Regions from separate parts of the Paenibacillus sp. FSL M7-0134 genome, predicted to be linked through region 2. Evidence: a T-box and tRNA genes for the amino acid it is inferred to sense, from the RefSeq annotation. Region 2 holds a T-box; the other holds one or more tRNA genes.
The links. A T-box is a leader RNA that pairs with one kind of tRNA and senses whether it is charged. The one in region 2 lies ahead of ileS (isoleucine--tRNA ligase), so its partner is inferred to be a tRNA-Ile.

Region 1 (8,388 bases), 1.3 Mb from region 2:
CATAATATTTCGCTAGCTTGTCCTAAATGGCGGAGAGAGAGGGATTCGAACCCTCGCACCACTTTCGCAGTCTAACCCCTTAGCAGAGGGTCCCCTTATAGCCACTTGGGTATCTCTCCATATAAATGGACTCGCTTAGCAAAATTCCGCAAGTTATTCTTTAAATCAACAAAGTGATTTGGAATATCAAGCGCAATTTCAAGGTTACACCCTGAAAACTGGATCCGAAACTTATTTGCGTTTTATTTAGGATAAGCCCTCGACCGATTAGTATTGGTCAGCTCCATGCATTACTGCACTTCCACCCCCAACCTATCTACCTCGTCGTCTTCAAGGGGTCTTACTAATTGGGAAATCTCATCTTGAGGGGGGCTTCACGCTTAGATGCTTTCAGCGCTTATCCCTTCCGTACATAGCTACCCAGCGGTGCTCCTGGCGGAACAACTGGTACACCAGCGGTACGTCCATCCCGGTCCTCTCGTACTAAGGACAGCTCCTCTCAAATTTCCTACGCCCACGACAGATAGGGACCGAACTGTCTCACGACGTTCTGAACCCAGCTCGCGTACCGCTTTAATGGGCGAACAGCCCAACCCTTGGGACCTACTTCAGCCCCAGGATGCGATGAGCCGACATCGAGGTGCCAAACCTCCCCGTCGATGTGGACTCTTGGGGGAGATAAGCCTGTTATCCCCAGGGTAGCTTTTATCCGTTGAGCGATGGCCCTTCCATGCGGTACCACCGGATCACTAAGCCCGACTTTCGTCCCTGCTCGACTTGTAGGTCTCGCAGTCAAGCTCCCTTCTGCCTTTGCACTCTTCGAATGATTTCCAACCATTCTGAGGGAACCTTGGGGCGCCTCCGTTACTCTTTAGGAGGCGACCGCCCCAGTCAAACTGCCCACCTGACACTGTCCTCGCACCGGATCACGGTACCAAGTTAGAACCTAGATACGATCAGGGTGGTATCCCAAGGATGCCTCCCTTCAAGCTGGCGCTCAAAGTTCTACGGCTCCCACCTATCCTGTACAGATCGTACCCAAATTCAATATCAAGCTGCAGTAAAGCTCCATGGGGTCTTTCCGTCTTGTCGCGGGTAACCTGCATCTTCACAGGTATTAAAATTTCACCGGATCTCTCGTTGAGACAGCGCCCAAGTCGTTACGCCATTCGTGCGGGTCAGAATTTACCTGACAAGGAATTTCGCTACCTTAGGACCGTTATAGTTACGGCCGCCGTTTACTGGGGCTTCGGTTCATAGCTTCGCCCGAAGGCTTACCACTCCCCTTAACCTTCCAGCACCGGGCAGGCGTCAGCCCGTATACTTCGCCTTGCGGCTTCGCACAGACCTGTGTTTTTGCTAAACAGTCGCTTGGGCCTTTTCACTGCGGCCCCCTCGGGCTATTCACCCTACCGAGGCACCCCTTCTCCCGAAGTTACGGGGTCATTTTGCCGAGTTCCTTAACGAGAGTTCTTCCGCGCGCCTTAGAATTCTCTTCTCGCCTACCTGTGTCGGTTTGCGGTACGGGCACCTTCTCCTGGCTAGAGGCTTTTCTTGGCAGTCTGAGATCATGACCTTCGCTACTACAATTTTCGCTCCCCATCACAGCCCAGCCTTAACGATGTGCGGATTTGCCTACACACCAGCCTCACTGCTTAGACGGACATCCATCAGTCCGCGTCACTACCCTACTGCGTCACCCCATTGCTCATAACGGATTACGGTGGTACAGGAATTTCGACCTGTTGTCCTTCGACTACGCCTATCGGCCTCGCCTTAGGTCCCGACTTACCCTGAGCGGACGAACCTTCCTCAGGAACCCTTAGGCTTTCGGCGGATCTGATTCTCACAGATCTTTTCGTTACTCATACCGGCATTCTCACTTGAATGCAGTCCAGCGCTCCTTACGGTACACCTTCAACCCGCATTCAACGCTCCCCTACCCCTGATGCAAGCATCAAGCCATAGCTTCGGTGGTGTGTTTAGCCCCGTTACATTTTCGGCGCAGAGTCACTCGACCAGTGAGCTATTACGCACTCTTTCAATGGTGGCTGCTTCTAAGCCAACATCCTGGTTGTCTGTGCAACTCCACATCCTTTCCCACTTAACACACACTTGGGGACCTTAGCTGATGGTCTGGGCTGTTTCCCTTTCGACAATGGATCTTAGCACTCACTGTCTGACTCCCGGAACTAAATCTATGGCATTCGGAGTTTGACTGAGCTTGGTAACCCTTGCGGGCCCCGCACCCAATCAGTGCTCTACCTCCACGATTCTATTTCCGAGGCTAGCCCTAAAGCTATTTCGGGGAGAACCAGCTATCTCCGGGTTCGATTGGAATTTCTCCGCTACCCCCACCTCATCCCCGCATTTTTCAACATGCGTGGGTTCGGGCCTCCAGTGCGTGTTACCGCACCTTCACCCTGGACAGGGGTAGATCACCCGGTTTCGGGTCTACGTCCACGTACTCATTCGCCCTATTCAGACTCGCTTTCGCTGCGGCTTCAGCTCTTCACCTTAACCTTGCACGGGAACGTAACTCGCCGGTTCATTCTACAAAAGGCACGCCATCACCCATAGATCGGGCTCTGACTTCTTGTAAGCACACGGTTTCAGGATCTATTTCACTCCCCTTCCGGGGTGCTTTTCACCTTTCCCTCACGGTACTGCTTCACTATCGGTCGCCAGGGAGTATTTAGCCTTGGCAGATGGTCCTGCCGGATTCATACGGGGTTTCACGTGCCCCGCACTACTCGGGATCCGTCTCGGAGAGAACAAGTTTTGAACTACAGGGCTTTTACCTTCTCTGGCGGGCCTTTCCAGACCTCTTCATCTAACCGGTTCCTTTGTAACTCCATGTGAGACGTCCCACAACCCCAAGGAGCAAGCTCCTTGGTTTGGGCTAATCCGCGTTCGCTCGCCGCTACTGACGGAATCACTATTGTTTTCTCTTCCTCAGGGTACTTAGATGTTTCAGTTCCCCTGGTCTGCCTCTATTCTGCCTATGTATTCAGCAGAAAGTGACTGTCGATGAAGACAGCCGGGTTTCCCCATTCGGACATCCCCGGATCAAAGCTTGCTTACAGCTCCCCGAGGCCTTATCGTTGTTCGCCACGTCCTTCGTCGGCTCCTGGCGCCTAGGCATCCTCCGTGTGCTCTTTGTAGCTTAACCTAGTATTTACATGGTAAATACGATTTGCTTTGAATTTCGGTTCAACACTTACGTGTGAATGAAATTCAAGGCAGCTACCTTTATTTCACTTGTTTACACAAGATCAGCTTAAAGGAATATTCTAAAACGCAATTTCGTTTCGGTATCCAGTTTTCAAGGTGCAATGATAATAAATCTTTTTGGTGGAGCCAAGCGGGATCGAACCGCTGACCTCCTGCTTGCAAGGCAGGCGCTCTCCCAGCTGAGCTATGGCCCCAAAATAAAATATAAAGTTATATGGTGGGCCCTAGTGGACTCGAACCACCGACCTCACCCTTATCAGGGGTGCGCTCTAACCAGCTGAGCTAAGGGCCCATAATAAACCACCAAAGAAGTTCTTCTTTAGTGGTTGCGCTTGGCGACGTCCTACTCTCCCAGGACCCTGCGGTCCAAGTACCATCGGCGCTGGAGGGCTTAACGGTCGTGTTCGGGATGGGTACGTGTGGAACCCCTCCGCTATCGCCACCAAACGTTCGAGAGTTTGAGCTCTCAAAACTGAGCAACGAGTGAGTAACAGGCCTAAACCTGAGTTTTGAAGCTTACGCTTCATATTTGAATGTTTCCATTGCAGGAAACGATTCTCCATAGAAAGGAGGTGATCCAGCCGCACCTTCCGATACGGCTACCTTGTTACGACTTCACCCCAATCATCTACCCCACCTTCGGCGGCTGGCTCCCTTGCGGGTTACCCCACCGACTTCGGGTGTTGTAAACTCTCGTGGTGTGACGGGCGGTGTGTACAAGACCCGGGAACGTATTCACCGCGGCATGCTGATCCGCGATTACTAGCAATTCCGACTTCATGTAGGCGAGTTGCAGCCTACAATCCGAACTGAGACCGGCTTTTCTAGGATTGGCTCCACCTCGCGATTTCGCTTCCCGTTGTACCGGCCATTGTAGTACGTGTGTAGCCCAGGTCATAAGGGGCATGATGATTTGACGTCATCCCCACCTTCCTCCGGTTTGTCACCGGCAGTCTGCTTAGAGTGCCCAGCTTGACCTGCTGGCAACTAAGCATAAGGGTTGCGCTCGTTGCGGGACTTAACCCAACATCTCACGACACGAGCTGACGACAACCATGCACCACCTGTCTCCTCTGTCCCGAAGGAAAGGCCTATCTCTAGACCGGTCAGAGGGATGTCAAGACCTGGTAAGGTTCTTCGCGTTGCTTCGAATTAAACCACATACTCCACTGCTTGTGCGGGTCCCCGTCAATTCCTTTGAGTTTCAGTCTTGCGACCGTACTCCCCAGGCGGAATGCTTAATGTGTTAACTTCGGCACCAAGGGTATCGAAACCCCTAACACCTAGCATTCATCGTTTACGGCGTGGACTACCAGGGTATCTAATCCTGTTTGCTCCCCACGCTTTCGCGCCTCAGCGTCAGTTACAGCCCAGAGAGTCGCCTTCGCCACTGGTGTTCCTCCACATATCTACGCATTTCACCGCTACACGTGGAATTCCACTCTCCTCTTCTGCACTCAAGCTCCCCAGTTTCCAGTGCGACCCGAAGTTGAGCCTCGGGATTAAACACCAGACTTAAAGAGCCGCCTGCGCGCGCTTTACGCCCAATAATTCCGGACAACGCTTGCCCCCTACGTATTACCGCGGCTGCTGGCACGTAGTTAGCCGGGGCTTTCTTCTCAGGTACCGTCACTCTTGTAGCAGTTACTCTACAAGACGTTCTTCCCTGGCAACAGAGCTTTACGATCCGAAAACCTTCATCACTCACGCGGCGTTGCTCCGTCAGGCTTTCGCCCATTGCGGAAGATTCCCTACTGCTGCCTCCCGTAGGAGTCTGGGCCGTGTCTCAGTCCCAGTGTGGCCGATCACCCTCTCAGGTCGGCTACGCATCGTCGCCTTGGTAGGCCTTTACCCCACCAACTAGCTAATGCGCCGCAGGCCCATCCACAAGTGACAGATTGCTCCGTCTTTCCTCCTTCTCCCATGCAGGAAAAGGATGTATCGGGTATTAGCTACCGTTTCCGGTAGTTATCCCTGTCTTGTGGGCAGGTTGCCTACGTGTTACTCACCCGTCCGCCGCTAGGTTGTTTAGAAGCAAGCTTCTAAACACCCCCGCTCGACTTGCATGTATTAGGCACGCCGCCAGCGTTCGTCCTGAGCCAGGATCAAACTCTCCATTAAAGACCAACCGAAGCTGGTTTATAGAAAGAGCGATAAGCTCATTTTGAAACTGACGAGATAAAAATATCTCTTGTTTGATTTTGCGAACAAAATCGTTTTACTCACTCGTTGTTCAGTTTTCAAAGATCAAACCTGCATTATGTCTTACTTTGTTTCACCACCGCATCTCAGCGGCGACTTGATTAATATAACACACATTCAGGATTTAAGTCAACACTTTTTTAAAATTATTTTTTAATTTCATTCAAATGTTGTTCTCACAAAAAATTCCCGGGCTTTAAGGGCCGAGAATTAATGTATCACATTTTTGAATTCGCCGTCAACTATATTTTAAAAATAGAAACAATAACATTTAAGTTTTCATATGGCCTGTCCGAATAATACTATTTTCAATCCCAGTAAAAGGACAATCCCAGGCAAACCTAATATCGTTACCGCCCCCATTGTCACTGGATTGATCGGGATGTACACCTGCGTAATCCACCCTGAATAATTGATAACATACAATGCGATGGCTGCCAGGCCCATATGCGCCCCGAATACTACAAGCCAGCCGATACCCAAACGTTTTTTTAAGATTAGAAATAGTAGCATCCCGACACAGGCAATCAGAACAAGCCAGACCGCCCCTTTCATTCAGCTCTCCGCTTGTGAACACGATCCGTATCATTGGCATACCCAGGTTCATCTGCAGGCAGATGGAAACGATGCAGGCCTTGCTGTTTCGCGCTTTTTAAATGTATCTGATATTTACGTTCTGCAGCTTCTAGAACAAATATAGCGTAGTCGATCTCATCTTTACCCGTAGCTTCATGAAATAAACGATGCGCTCTTAGCCATTCCGCATGCGAAGCCCGAATCTGGGCAAACAACTCCTGCCGATACTCCGCTTCTGATTTGCCATTCTCCTGACGACGGAAATTTTGTTTCATCCGTTCCCACATCCGTTCATCCTCCTCACAAGCTGAATTATGTGCACAGTCTGCAAGACTACCTTATTCATACTTATTGAACTAAGGACAAACTTAGAACCAGGAACGATCTATACTGCCATCTATCACGGCAAATAAAAAAGGAGCCGTAGCGGCTCCCCCAAGTAAGTCGAGAATGCCCAAAGGACATTTCAGACTCCCTATTTATAACGTATAAATACACCTATTAATTGAGCTCTCTACGGCCTTCCAACGCTTTGGACAGGGTAACCTCGTCGGCATACTCCAAATCTCCACCCACTGGCAATCCATGAGCAATACGAGTAACCTTGATTTCAAAAGGACGCACTAGCCGAGAAATGTACATGGCCGTGGCCTCTCCTTCAATGTTCGGGTTCGTAGCTAAAATCAGCTCCTTGACGCGTTCATCACTGAGTCTGTTCAGCAATTCCTTGAGTTTGATATCCTCAGGACCAATTCCCTCCATAGGAGATATCGCCCCATGAAGCACATGGTAAAAACCATTAAACTCTTTGGTACGCTCCATAGCCACCAAATCCTTGGAATCCTGAACAACACAAATGACGGAGGTATCCCTCGTCTTATCCTGACAGATCCGACAAGGATCTGTGTCCGTAATGTTGCCGCAGACTGAACAGAAGTGAAGATTGCGTTTTACATTGACCAGCGCTTTGGCAAAGTCAATCACATCATCTTCCTTCATTTTCAGTACGTGAAAAGCCAACCGGGCAGCCGTCTTCGGCCCTACTCCCGGCAGGCGCGTAAAAGCATCAATTAGCTTTGCAATCGGCTCCGGATAATACAATAGCGTGTTTCTCCTTTATGCAGCAGACTAGAACAAGCCCGGAATTTTCATGCCGCCTGTAAATTTACCCATATCATCATTAGCCAGTTCATCTGCTTTGGACAAAGCATCATTGACAGCAGTCAGCACAAGATCTTGCAGCATTTCTACATCATCAGGATCTACAGCTTCCGGTTTGATCGTGATGGACAACACTTTTTTATGTCCATTTACCTCCACCGTCACAACACCGCCGCCAGAAGTTCCTTCGATTACTTTTCCGCCAAGCTCCTCTTGGGCTTTCAGCATTTGTTCCTGCATTTTTTTCACTTGCTTCATCATTTGGTTCATATTGTTCATTTCAATCATCTCCTTTAATGAAGTATACATCTAGAAACTTGATTCAATCTTTAATGACTACTAGGTCTTCCCCGAAAAGTTGAATAGCTTCATCAATCCAGGGCTCCTTGGACTTTCCCGGCGCATCATGCTCCGGCTCCAGTTGCAATTCTTCGGCAGGCTGGTCGGAAACTCCTTCAATCGCAGCATTCCAATCCTTTTGCATCATCGTTACTAAACGATAAGGATGACCCAACTGCTCATGCAATACCTTCTCGATGACCTGCTTATTGGCAGGCTTTTCGGTAGTTTCACGATGAATATTGTTCTTAAATGCAACCAGCACACTGTCCTCTAACACAGAAACTGGCTCACCATCCATAAACCAAGCATGAACCGTAACTTTTGCCTCTTTTACCCCTTGCAAAATCTGGCTCCACTTACGTCCTGCTGCTGCGAATGCTTCGCTCGACTTCTCAGCGATATAGCGATCCAACTGAGAAGGAAGCTTGGCTGGCGCTGAAATCCGCGGAGCAGGGGCACGCCCCCCGGAAGCCTGACGACCACCCGACGATGCTTCCTGTCCCGCTCCAGCGCCCAATCCACCTTGCAGCGCGCGCTCCAGTTTCTTTTCCAGCTCAGCAAGCTGACGCTTCAACATTACCACATCTTCCTGATCAGCTGCAGCGCCAGAGCGTTGTGCGGTCGGCTGAGCAACAGTTCCTGCTTCCCCCGGAATACTACACAGCTTCAATAGAGCTACCTCAAACAAGGTTTGTGGCTGTACGGCATATTTCATCTCGCTCTGATAACGATTAAGGGTGTCAATCATCGCAAAGAGTTGCTCCTTGGTAAAAGCATCTGCCACTTCCTTAAATCGCTCTGGATCCAGCACTCGCTCCGTCATTTTGGTCGCCTGAGGCACCATCTTGATCATTAGCAGATCTCGGAAATAGT
Region 2 (8,388 bases):
TTATATGCTGCCTGTTATTGTATTATGGGACAGGGGGCTTGTAATTATTCCCCAATATGAACGCCGATGGTTTTACCGTTCACTTCCACATGTTCTGCCGGTTCGGCTTGACCAAATGTCACAGTAGTAACCAATACGTTCTCACGCAACACAGAGTCGAAGCTTTCGATGGCCAGACGCAGCTCATTATCTACATCCAACGTCAACGCCACATACTTTTCAATCGGCAGATCCAGTTTTTTACGATAATCCTGTACCGCACGAACCACTTCACGTACCCAGCCCTCTTGCTCCAGCTCCGGCGTAATGTCTGTGTTCAACGCTACCGTTAAGCCATAACCGGAAGCAGAAGCGAAGCCTTCTTTCGCTTTTTTCTCCACCAGCAGTTCTTCGGCCGTAACTTGCAGCTCTTCACCTTCTGGAGAAGCGACGTTTAACACTCCTTTTTCTACAACAGAACGGGTATCCTCAGCAGACATTCCTTTGAAAAAGTTTTGTAGGAAACCGACATTTTTGCCGTATTTCTTGCCTGCTACTTTCAAATTCAGTTTCAGTGTAAAATCTACAAAGCCGCTATCGTCCGTCTCAACATGAATATGCTTCACGTTAATTTCATCTTTGATGATTTCCTCATAGCCACTCAGTTCAAAATCCTGATCCATGGACAGAATCAACTCGGACAACGGTTGACGCGTTTTCAAACCCGTTTCGTTGCGGACGTTACGCGCCAATTCGACGACACGACGTGCCGTTTCCATGTCTCGTTCCAGTTCCAGATCGATCAAGGACTCATTGGCAGTCGGATAATCATCCAAATGAACACTTTCCCCGTTGCTCAGATTGAGGTAAATATCCTCTGCAAGCAGTGGTGTAAACGGCGCAAGCAGTTTGGCAGTCGTTAACAGCACCTCAGTCAGTGTACGGTATGCATCCAGCTTATCTTCTGTAAGACCATTGCCCCAGAATCGGTCGCGTGAACGACGGATATACCAATTGCTCAGCTCATCAACAAACGATTCAATTGCTTTAGATGAGTTCAGGAAGTCATTTACAGCCAGCGCTTTGTCCACTACCAAAATGAGGCTGTTCAGACGGGACAAAATCCAACGATCCAACTTATGAGCCGATGGTTTGAACGGATGCTGTGCCGGATCAAATCCGTCGATATCCGCATACAAGGTCAGAAAAGCGTGTGTATTTACAAGCGTATCCACCAGCTTCGATTTAGCCTCACCTACAATGCCTTTGGAAAAACGTTTGCTATTCCATGGTGCACTATCAGACAGCAATGCCCAGCGGAAAGCATCTGTACCGTACTCGTCAATCACTTCCCACGGATCAATAACATTACCCTTGGATTTAGACATTTTCTGCCCCTGCTCATCCAGTACATGGCCTGTCGCCATGACAGCTTTATAAGGAGCTTTGCCAGTCAGCATAGTCGAAACCGCAAGCAAGCTATAGAACCAGCCACGAGTCTGGTCAATCCCTTCACAGATCATATCTGCCGGAAATTGCTGCTTGAACGTTTCATTATTTTCAAAAGGATAATGATGCTGTGCAAACGGCATGGAGCCACTATCGAACCATACGTCGATTACTTCCGGTGTACGAGTCATTTCGTATTTACCGCATTGGCTACGAACCTTAATATCATCTACATATGGTTTGTGCAGCTCGATGTCCGCTGGTACATCGCCAATCGCACGTTCCCTCAATTCAGCAATACTATGTGGAGCGAACTGTTCTCCAGTTTCTTCACAAACCCAGATGTTTAGCGGTGTACCCCAATAGCGATCGCGACTGATGTTCCAATCCACCAGTTCCTCCAAAAACTTGCCAAAACGTCCTTCACGTATATGCCCCGGGTACCATTCGACTTCGCTGTTGTTGGCAATCAGTTGATCCTTGATCGCAGTTGTTTTGATAAACCAGCTGTCCATAGCATAGTACAATAATGGAGTATCGCAGCGCCAGCAGAACGGATAGCTATGCTCGTATTTTTCCTTGCTGTACAGCAAGCCTTTTTCGGACAGCATTTTAACAATATCTACATCACAGTCTTTCACAAAACGGCCTGCAAAATCAGTGATTTCCTCTACATAGTTACCTTGGAGATCCACTACGTTGATGAATTCAACACCATTTTCACGACATACCCGGTAATCATCCTCACCATGCGCTGGAGCCATATGAACGATACCTGTACCACTGGAGTCTGTTACGAACTTCGCACCCAGAATCTGATTACCCTTCTCAACCTGAAAATACGTAAATGGCGGGGTATACGTTTGGCCAACCAGTTCTGAACCGGATAGTGTGCCAATCACTTCATGATCGCCTTTAATTACGTCCTCAACCAGATTTTTAGCAACGATGTATACACCGTCTTCCTGCTTCACACGTGCATATTCCAGTTCAGGGTTGACGGCGAGCGCCACGTGACTCGGCAAGGTCCAAGGTGTTGTCGTCCAAGCCAGTACATATTCACCACTGCTATGCAACTTGAATTTCGCCGTGGCACTCAGATCCTTCACATCTTTGTAGCCCTGCGCTACTTCATGAGAACTTAGCGTCGTCTGACAATCCGGGCAATACGGACTCACACGATGACCACGATACAACAGATCTTTTTCATGAATTGTCGCCAAAATGTTCCATACGCTCTCGATGTAGTTATTATCCAAAGTAATGTACGGGTTATCGAGGTCTGTCCAGTATCCGATCGCTTCGGTTAGATCACGCCATTGTTGCTCATACTCAAACACGCTTGCCTTACATTTCTTAATAAACTTTTCAACGCCATATTCTTCAATTTCAGGCTTGTGGGAGATTCCCAGTTGCTTTTGTACACCCAATTCTACTGGCAAGCCATGCGTGTCCCAGCCTGCCTTACGTACGACGCGGTATCCCTTCATTGTCTGATAGCGGCCTACAAAATCCTTAATTACACGTCCCAGCACGTGACCGATATGCGGTTTACCGTTAGCTGTTGGTGGGCCCTCATAAAATACAAAATTTGGCTTTCCTTCACGATTTGTGATGGATTTACGGAATGTGTCCTCTTGTTTCCATTTGCTCAGGATGCGCAGGTCACGGGACCGTGCTTTTTCTTTAACATCCACTCTGTTCATACTGTCATACTCCCTCTCTGCTCATCATTGATTTCCCTAGCATTTCCTAAAAAAAGCAACAAAAAAAGCCCCATCCCTGTAAAGGGACGAGACTGTGCTCGCGTTACCACCCTGATTCCGTAAAAACAGACCATTCTAAAAATACAGTCTCATCACGGCTCTCTGAGCCCCACTCAACTACAGCAGGGCGCCATTATAACGCATGGCAAACGGTGATTGCTTACACACGCCATAAATCTTAAGCGCTTCAGCTCACTTCTCCGGGAGGATCTTCGGTCATGTTCTGAACGTTGGCTTGCACCGGAAGGCCAACTCTCTGAGGGACAAATCATGACGTACTCGTTCCCATCAACGAATTAAACATGTTAAATTCATCGAATATTAAATCAGCAACATCGTTGCCTTGAATAACAACCATCAGCCGACGGACGGATAATCATTGAATTCAGTATAGTATTTACAGTTATAGCCTGTTTAAAGACAAAAGTCAACCCTAACAAAGCCTAATAAAAGCTTGTCAGAAATGAAATTAGTAAATTTCTTTCATCTCACGCTCGCGCTCCAGTACTTCGCGTTCCCGGTTTTCAAGGGCTTCCCAGCCGTCTTGGCTTAACAAGTCAAGCTGCGCTTCCACCAGTGTACGAAACCGTGCTCGGTAAATCGATGCCTGCTTCTTCAGTTCTTCAACCTCCAACGCGATCTTGCGGGATTTAGACAATGCTTCGTTCACAATACGGTCCGCATTTTTTTCCGCTTCCTTCACGATCAGTTGGGATTCTTTCTTGGCGTTGTTACGAACTTCATCAGCCGCTTCCTGCGCCACGATAATCGTCTTACTCAGCGTATCCTCAATGGTCGCGAAATGATCGAGCTTCTCCTGTACGTTCAACAACTCGGTGCTCAGTTCTTTATTTTCACGAATAACGCCCTCGTAATCTTTGATCACCTGATCCAAAAATTCATTAACCTGATCCTCATCATAACCGCGAAGCCGGCGGGCAAATTCCTTGTTATGTATATCCAATGGCGTTAATGGCATGCCGTCCACCTCCTATAAGATTGACAAAAATTACATTTTCCGCGTCACGACGCTCACTATCATCTATCGGTCATCATACCCCGTTTTGTGAATACTGTACAGAGCAAAATCGTTCCAGTTCTTCGCTATAGCTTAATTCTTTCGACAGAAAGTTCGTGATTCCTGCCTACAGCTATACAAACTTACCAATTTTGACACGGAATCTTCCCTTTTTTGTCATCCCGTCTGTTTCTAGCACTTTGAAACGCCCAAAACCCTGCATGGAAATAACGTCCCCAGCTTTAAGTGGAGTGGATGGATTCTCCTCCACCTTCCAATTTACCCGGCACCGTCCCGCCCGAATCGGTGTTAATATTTTACTGCGGCTTAGCTTGTACACATCGCTGGCAATACCGTCCAGCCGCAAAGAAGCGACCGTCAGATCTAGCGCCTCTAATGCAACTTCCTTCGTTCGCAGACTCGCTACAGGCAACAGTTCTGTCCATACATGAACACGATGTACCTGCTGCAAATGCATCGTCATAAAATCACCGATCTCTGAAGCTACCAATACATGGCACCCATCATCAAGTACATGAATGTCCCCGATTTTCCCACGTTTGATTCCAAGTCCCAGTAGGGCACCTAGATAATCACCGTGTTCAAGGGTACCTACTTTATGATCGTCAGATGTGATGGAAAGGACCTGAATCCCCATCTCCTCACCGTCCAAATACGAATAATCGGGCGCAATAAGCGCCCGCTTTCGTTCTGAAGCCATATATCCGCCATCTACCCTAATCGTGACCTTGTCTTCCTTCGAAGCAAGTGTCTCCAATATGTACTGTTGGCGCGGGTCCAAAAAATCAGTCAGCTTCTGCTCATGATAAGCTCCCGCATGACTGATCCATTCGGAAGCGCGATCCACATAATCCCGTTCATCCGGGTGAAAATGCTCATAAATCTCAGTTCGCATAACTCCTCCTAGACGAAATTACCAATTAAAGAAATCAAACCGTATGACGCAAAACGCAGAGCAATCAGCGCAACGATGGGTGAAATATCAATCATCCCGAAGATTGGCGGTATAAACCTGCGAAAAGGAGACAAATACGGCTCCACAAACTTGGCAAGTAAATCGCCAATTACACTCTCTCTGGCATTAGGAAGCCATGACAGCAGAACATATGCAATGATCATGTACGAATAAATCTGAAATAGCCAGTAAATTACCTCGATCAAGAAAAGTTCACCTCATTCTGTTAAGTTCTTGTTCAGTGTCAGCCAGTATTTCCGTAATAGAGCCTTGAATCTCAACCGTGTCTGGTGTACACAGAAAAATATTGTTCCCGACCTTGGAAATACCACCACCCAGTGCATACACAGTACCACTCAAAAAATCAATAATGCGCAGCGCCTGATCCTTGCGAATTCGTTGCAAATTAACTACGACGGTACGATGGGAACGGATATGGTCGGCAATTTCCTGTGCTTCATCATAAGAACGCGGCTCATACAGGACAACTTTCACATTTTTCTGTGAATGGATGCTGACAACATTAGTGCTCTTCTGGTTCTTACGTTTATCAAAGCTTGGGGTTTCAATTTCTTGATCTTCCGGCGTATTCATAACCTCTCGCTCTATAACTTCCTCTTCTTCCTGAAGCCCCAGAAAGTTCATGAACTTATTCATTACGCCCAATGGAAATCCTCCTCTCGTCCGACCAGTACGGAACCAAGCCGCAGCCAGGTCGCTCCCTCTTCAACCGCCACTTCAAAATCATTGGACATCCCCATAGACAAGTGAGCGATGGGTTCTCTGGTCAAGGCTTGTCCATTTAACCTATCCCGTAATTCACGTAATCCCCGAAACACAGGCCGAGTTTTTTCCGGGTCTTGCTCATGAGGAGCCATCGTCATCAAGCCAATCACGTCCACATGCTCCAACTCGCGAATTTGTTCCAAAAAGGGGACAACCGCCTCAGAGGACAAGCCATATTTGGATATTTCCCCAGAAATATTGACTTGCACAAAAGCTTTAACTCGCAGTCCCAGAGCGGCTGCCTTCTTGTCCAATTCCTGAGCGAGCGATAAGCGGTCAAGCGAATGTATAAATTTAAATTTTCCAATCACATCTTTAACCTTATTCGTTTGGAGATGACCAATAAAATGCCACGTTCCCCGGTCACCCAACTTGCTCCATTTATCCGCAGCATCCTGCCAGCGATTTTCGCCCACATGCTCTAAGTCGCTATCCAATACCGATGTCATTGTCGCCGCCGAAACATATTTCGTGACAGCGATCACATTAACTTCATCACGCGAACGTCCGCTTCGGGCACATGCCGCTTCTACACGGGCATTCACTTCTTTAATTCGTTCCTCCAAAGACACGGGAGGACTCACCTCTCTTCCAGACCAATCCAACTCGCCATTCTTCCTGTGACGCCGCCTTCTTTGCGATATGAAAAAAACAAATCGCTACGGCTACTCGTGCATAAGGTAGTACATTCGATATGGCTCGGCAATATTCCTGCTTTCATCATAATGTGTCGATTGCATTGTTTCAAGTCAAGTAGTGTTTTTCCGTTGGTTAAGGGGAAGTAAACAGAACCTTCCCATTTATCATTACCCGGGCAATCATGCTCCAAAACCCGAATTTGGCTCATCACATGCTCATCCACCTCATAGGATTCAGAACCAATGGAAGGACCAATAGCTGCTAGTATATCAGACGGCTGAGATCCATATTCGTTTTGCATGGTCTGTACCATTTTCAATGCGATTTCCGCAACGGTTCCCTTCCAGCCTGCATGCGCCAACCCAATCACACGGCGCACTGGATCACAAAAATATAATGGTACACAGTCTGCATAAAAGGACGTCAGCAAAATGCCAGGTACATTCGTCAAAAGTCCATCTGTGTCCTGAAAAGCGGATGCACGATCCATAAAGCCTCGCCCGCGATCAGCAGCCTTGACCACGGCAACATGATGACCATGAACCTGTTCACCGCACGTCCACGCTTCAGCAGCAAAGCCAAGCTGCTCAGCAATGAGCCGACGGTTACGAATAACTTGCTCGGGGTCATCCCCTACATGGAACGCACAGTTCAGACTAGCGTAGGGCACCTCACTGACACCGCCATGACGACCTGTAAAACCCGCTGTTAATCCCTGAACCTGCCGCTCCCAAGATTGAATATATAACAACTCCGGTACGGGACGTCCGCCATCTTGCATAAGCGCAGCCCCCGTAGCCTCGGTGTTCACTACAAATGGTTCCATTCATTCTCACCTCTACTGCCCAGTGTACCAAAAAGCCGCCGCCGTGTCTTCACAACACACTAAAATACGTAGATCTGCAAGTTCAGAAGCCCCGTCGGTCACTCCGCTCTTGACGTTCGATATACAACTTTTCCTCACCTTCACCCGACGGCTCATGCAATCCTTCCAGTCGTACAAGCACAACATCCGAACCAATTTTCACAATGTTGCGCCACGGAATGACCAACTCGCTTCCGCCTCCAAACCAGCCCATAAAACGACTGCTGCCTGGAACCACAATGGCTTCAATTTTCCCCTGCCGCACGTCAATCTCCAAATCACTGATTTGTCCCAGACGTCGTCCATCTACAATGTTAATGACATCCTTGGTTTGAAACTCGGAAATTTTCATTGCTCTTACTGACGTTTCTGGTGCACTCACACGCATCACATCCTTTATTTCACTATATGAGCGGAAGAGCCCAAAAAATGTCCTGTAAACGCAAAAACGATCCGGGTAGGATCGTTTTTATCGCTGAATCATTCAAGCATTCATTTCATTAGGACTTTACATGTTTTTGCATTTGCTGTATAGCCGACTTCTCTAATCTTGAAACCTGGGCTTGAGAGATACCGATTTCGTCGGCAACCTCCATTTGCGTCTTTCCTTCATAAAAACGCATAGACAATATCATCTTTTCACGCTGGCCCAGGCGATGCATCGCTTCCCGCAGAGCGATTTCCTCAATCCATGAGACGTCTTTATTTCTGTCATCACTGATCTGATCCATCACATAGATTGGGTCGCCCCCGTCGTGATATATCGGCTCGAACAGCGAAACCGGATCCTGAATCGCATCCAACGCGAACACAACGTCTTCTTTGGGCACATTCAATGCCTCTGAAATTTCAAAAATCGTTGGTTCTCGCGAGTTCAGATTCGTCAGACTGTCCCGCACCTGAAGCGCCT

Region 1: it encodes a tRNA-Ile, which carries the amino acid that the T-box ahead of ileS (isoleucine--tRNA ligase) is inferred to sense. The anticodon was not compared.

What each region holds. Positions count from the first base shown of each region.
Region 1 covers NZ_JBBOXV010000001.1:1,292,635-1,301,022, reverse strand. The annotation lists tRNA gene NSQ58_RS05680 (tRNA-Ser) at 28-119, opposite strand; rRNA gene NSQ58_RS05675 (23S ribosomal RNA) at 248-3,172, opposite strand; tRNA gene NSQ58_RS05670 (tRNA-Ala) at 3,353-3,428, opposite strand; tRNA gene NSQ58_RS05665 (tRNA-Ile) at 3,450-3,526, opposite strand; rRNA gene rrf (5S ribosomal RNA) at 3,565-3,681, opposite strand; rRNA gene NSQ58_RS05655 (16S ribosomal RNA) at 3,800-5,355, opposite strand; gene NSQ58_RS05650 (pro-sigmaK processing inhibitor BofA family protein) at 5,716-5,991, opposite strand; gene NSQ58_RS05645 (DUF2508 family protein) at 5,988-6,299, opposite strand; gene recR (recombination mediator RecR) at 6,514-7,113, opposite strand; gene NSQ58_RS05635 (YbaB/EbfC family nucleoid-associated protein) at 7,141-7,452, opposite strand; gene dnaX (DNA polymerase III subunit gamma/tau) at 7,496-8,388, opposite strand, start outside.
Region 2 covers NZ_JBBOXV010000001.1:2,557,473-2,565,860, reverse strand. The annotation lists gene ileS (isoleucine--tRNA ligase) at 45-3,134, opposite strand; T-box leader at 3,214-3,495, opposite strand; gene NSQ58_RS11465 (DivIVA domain-containing protein) at 3,664-4,173, opposite strand; gene NSQ58_RS11460 (YlmH family RNA-binding protein) at 4,346-5,128, opposite strand; gene NSQ58_RS11455 (YggT family protein) at 5,137-5,394, opposite strand; gene NSQ58_RS11450 (cell division protein SepF) at 5,402-5,854, opposite strand; gene NSQ58_RS11445 (YggS family pyridoxal phosphate-dependent enzyme) at 5,845-6,546, opposite strand; gene pgeF (peptidoglycan editing factor PgeF) at 6,555-7,439, opposite strand; gene NSQ58_RS11435 (YlmC/YmxH family sporulation protein) at 7,522-7,860, opposite strand; gene sigG (RNA polymerase sporulation sigma factor SigG) at 7,979-8,388, opposite strand, start outside.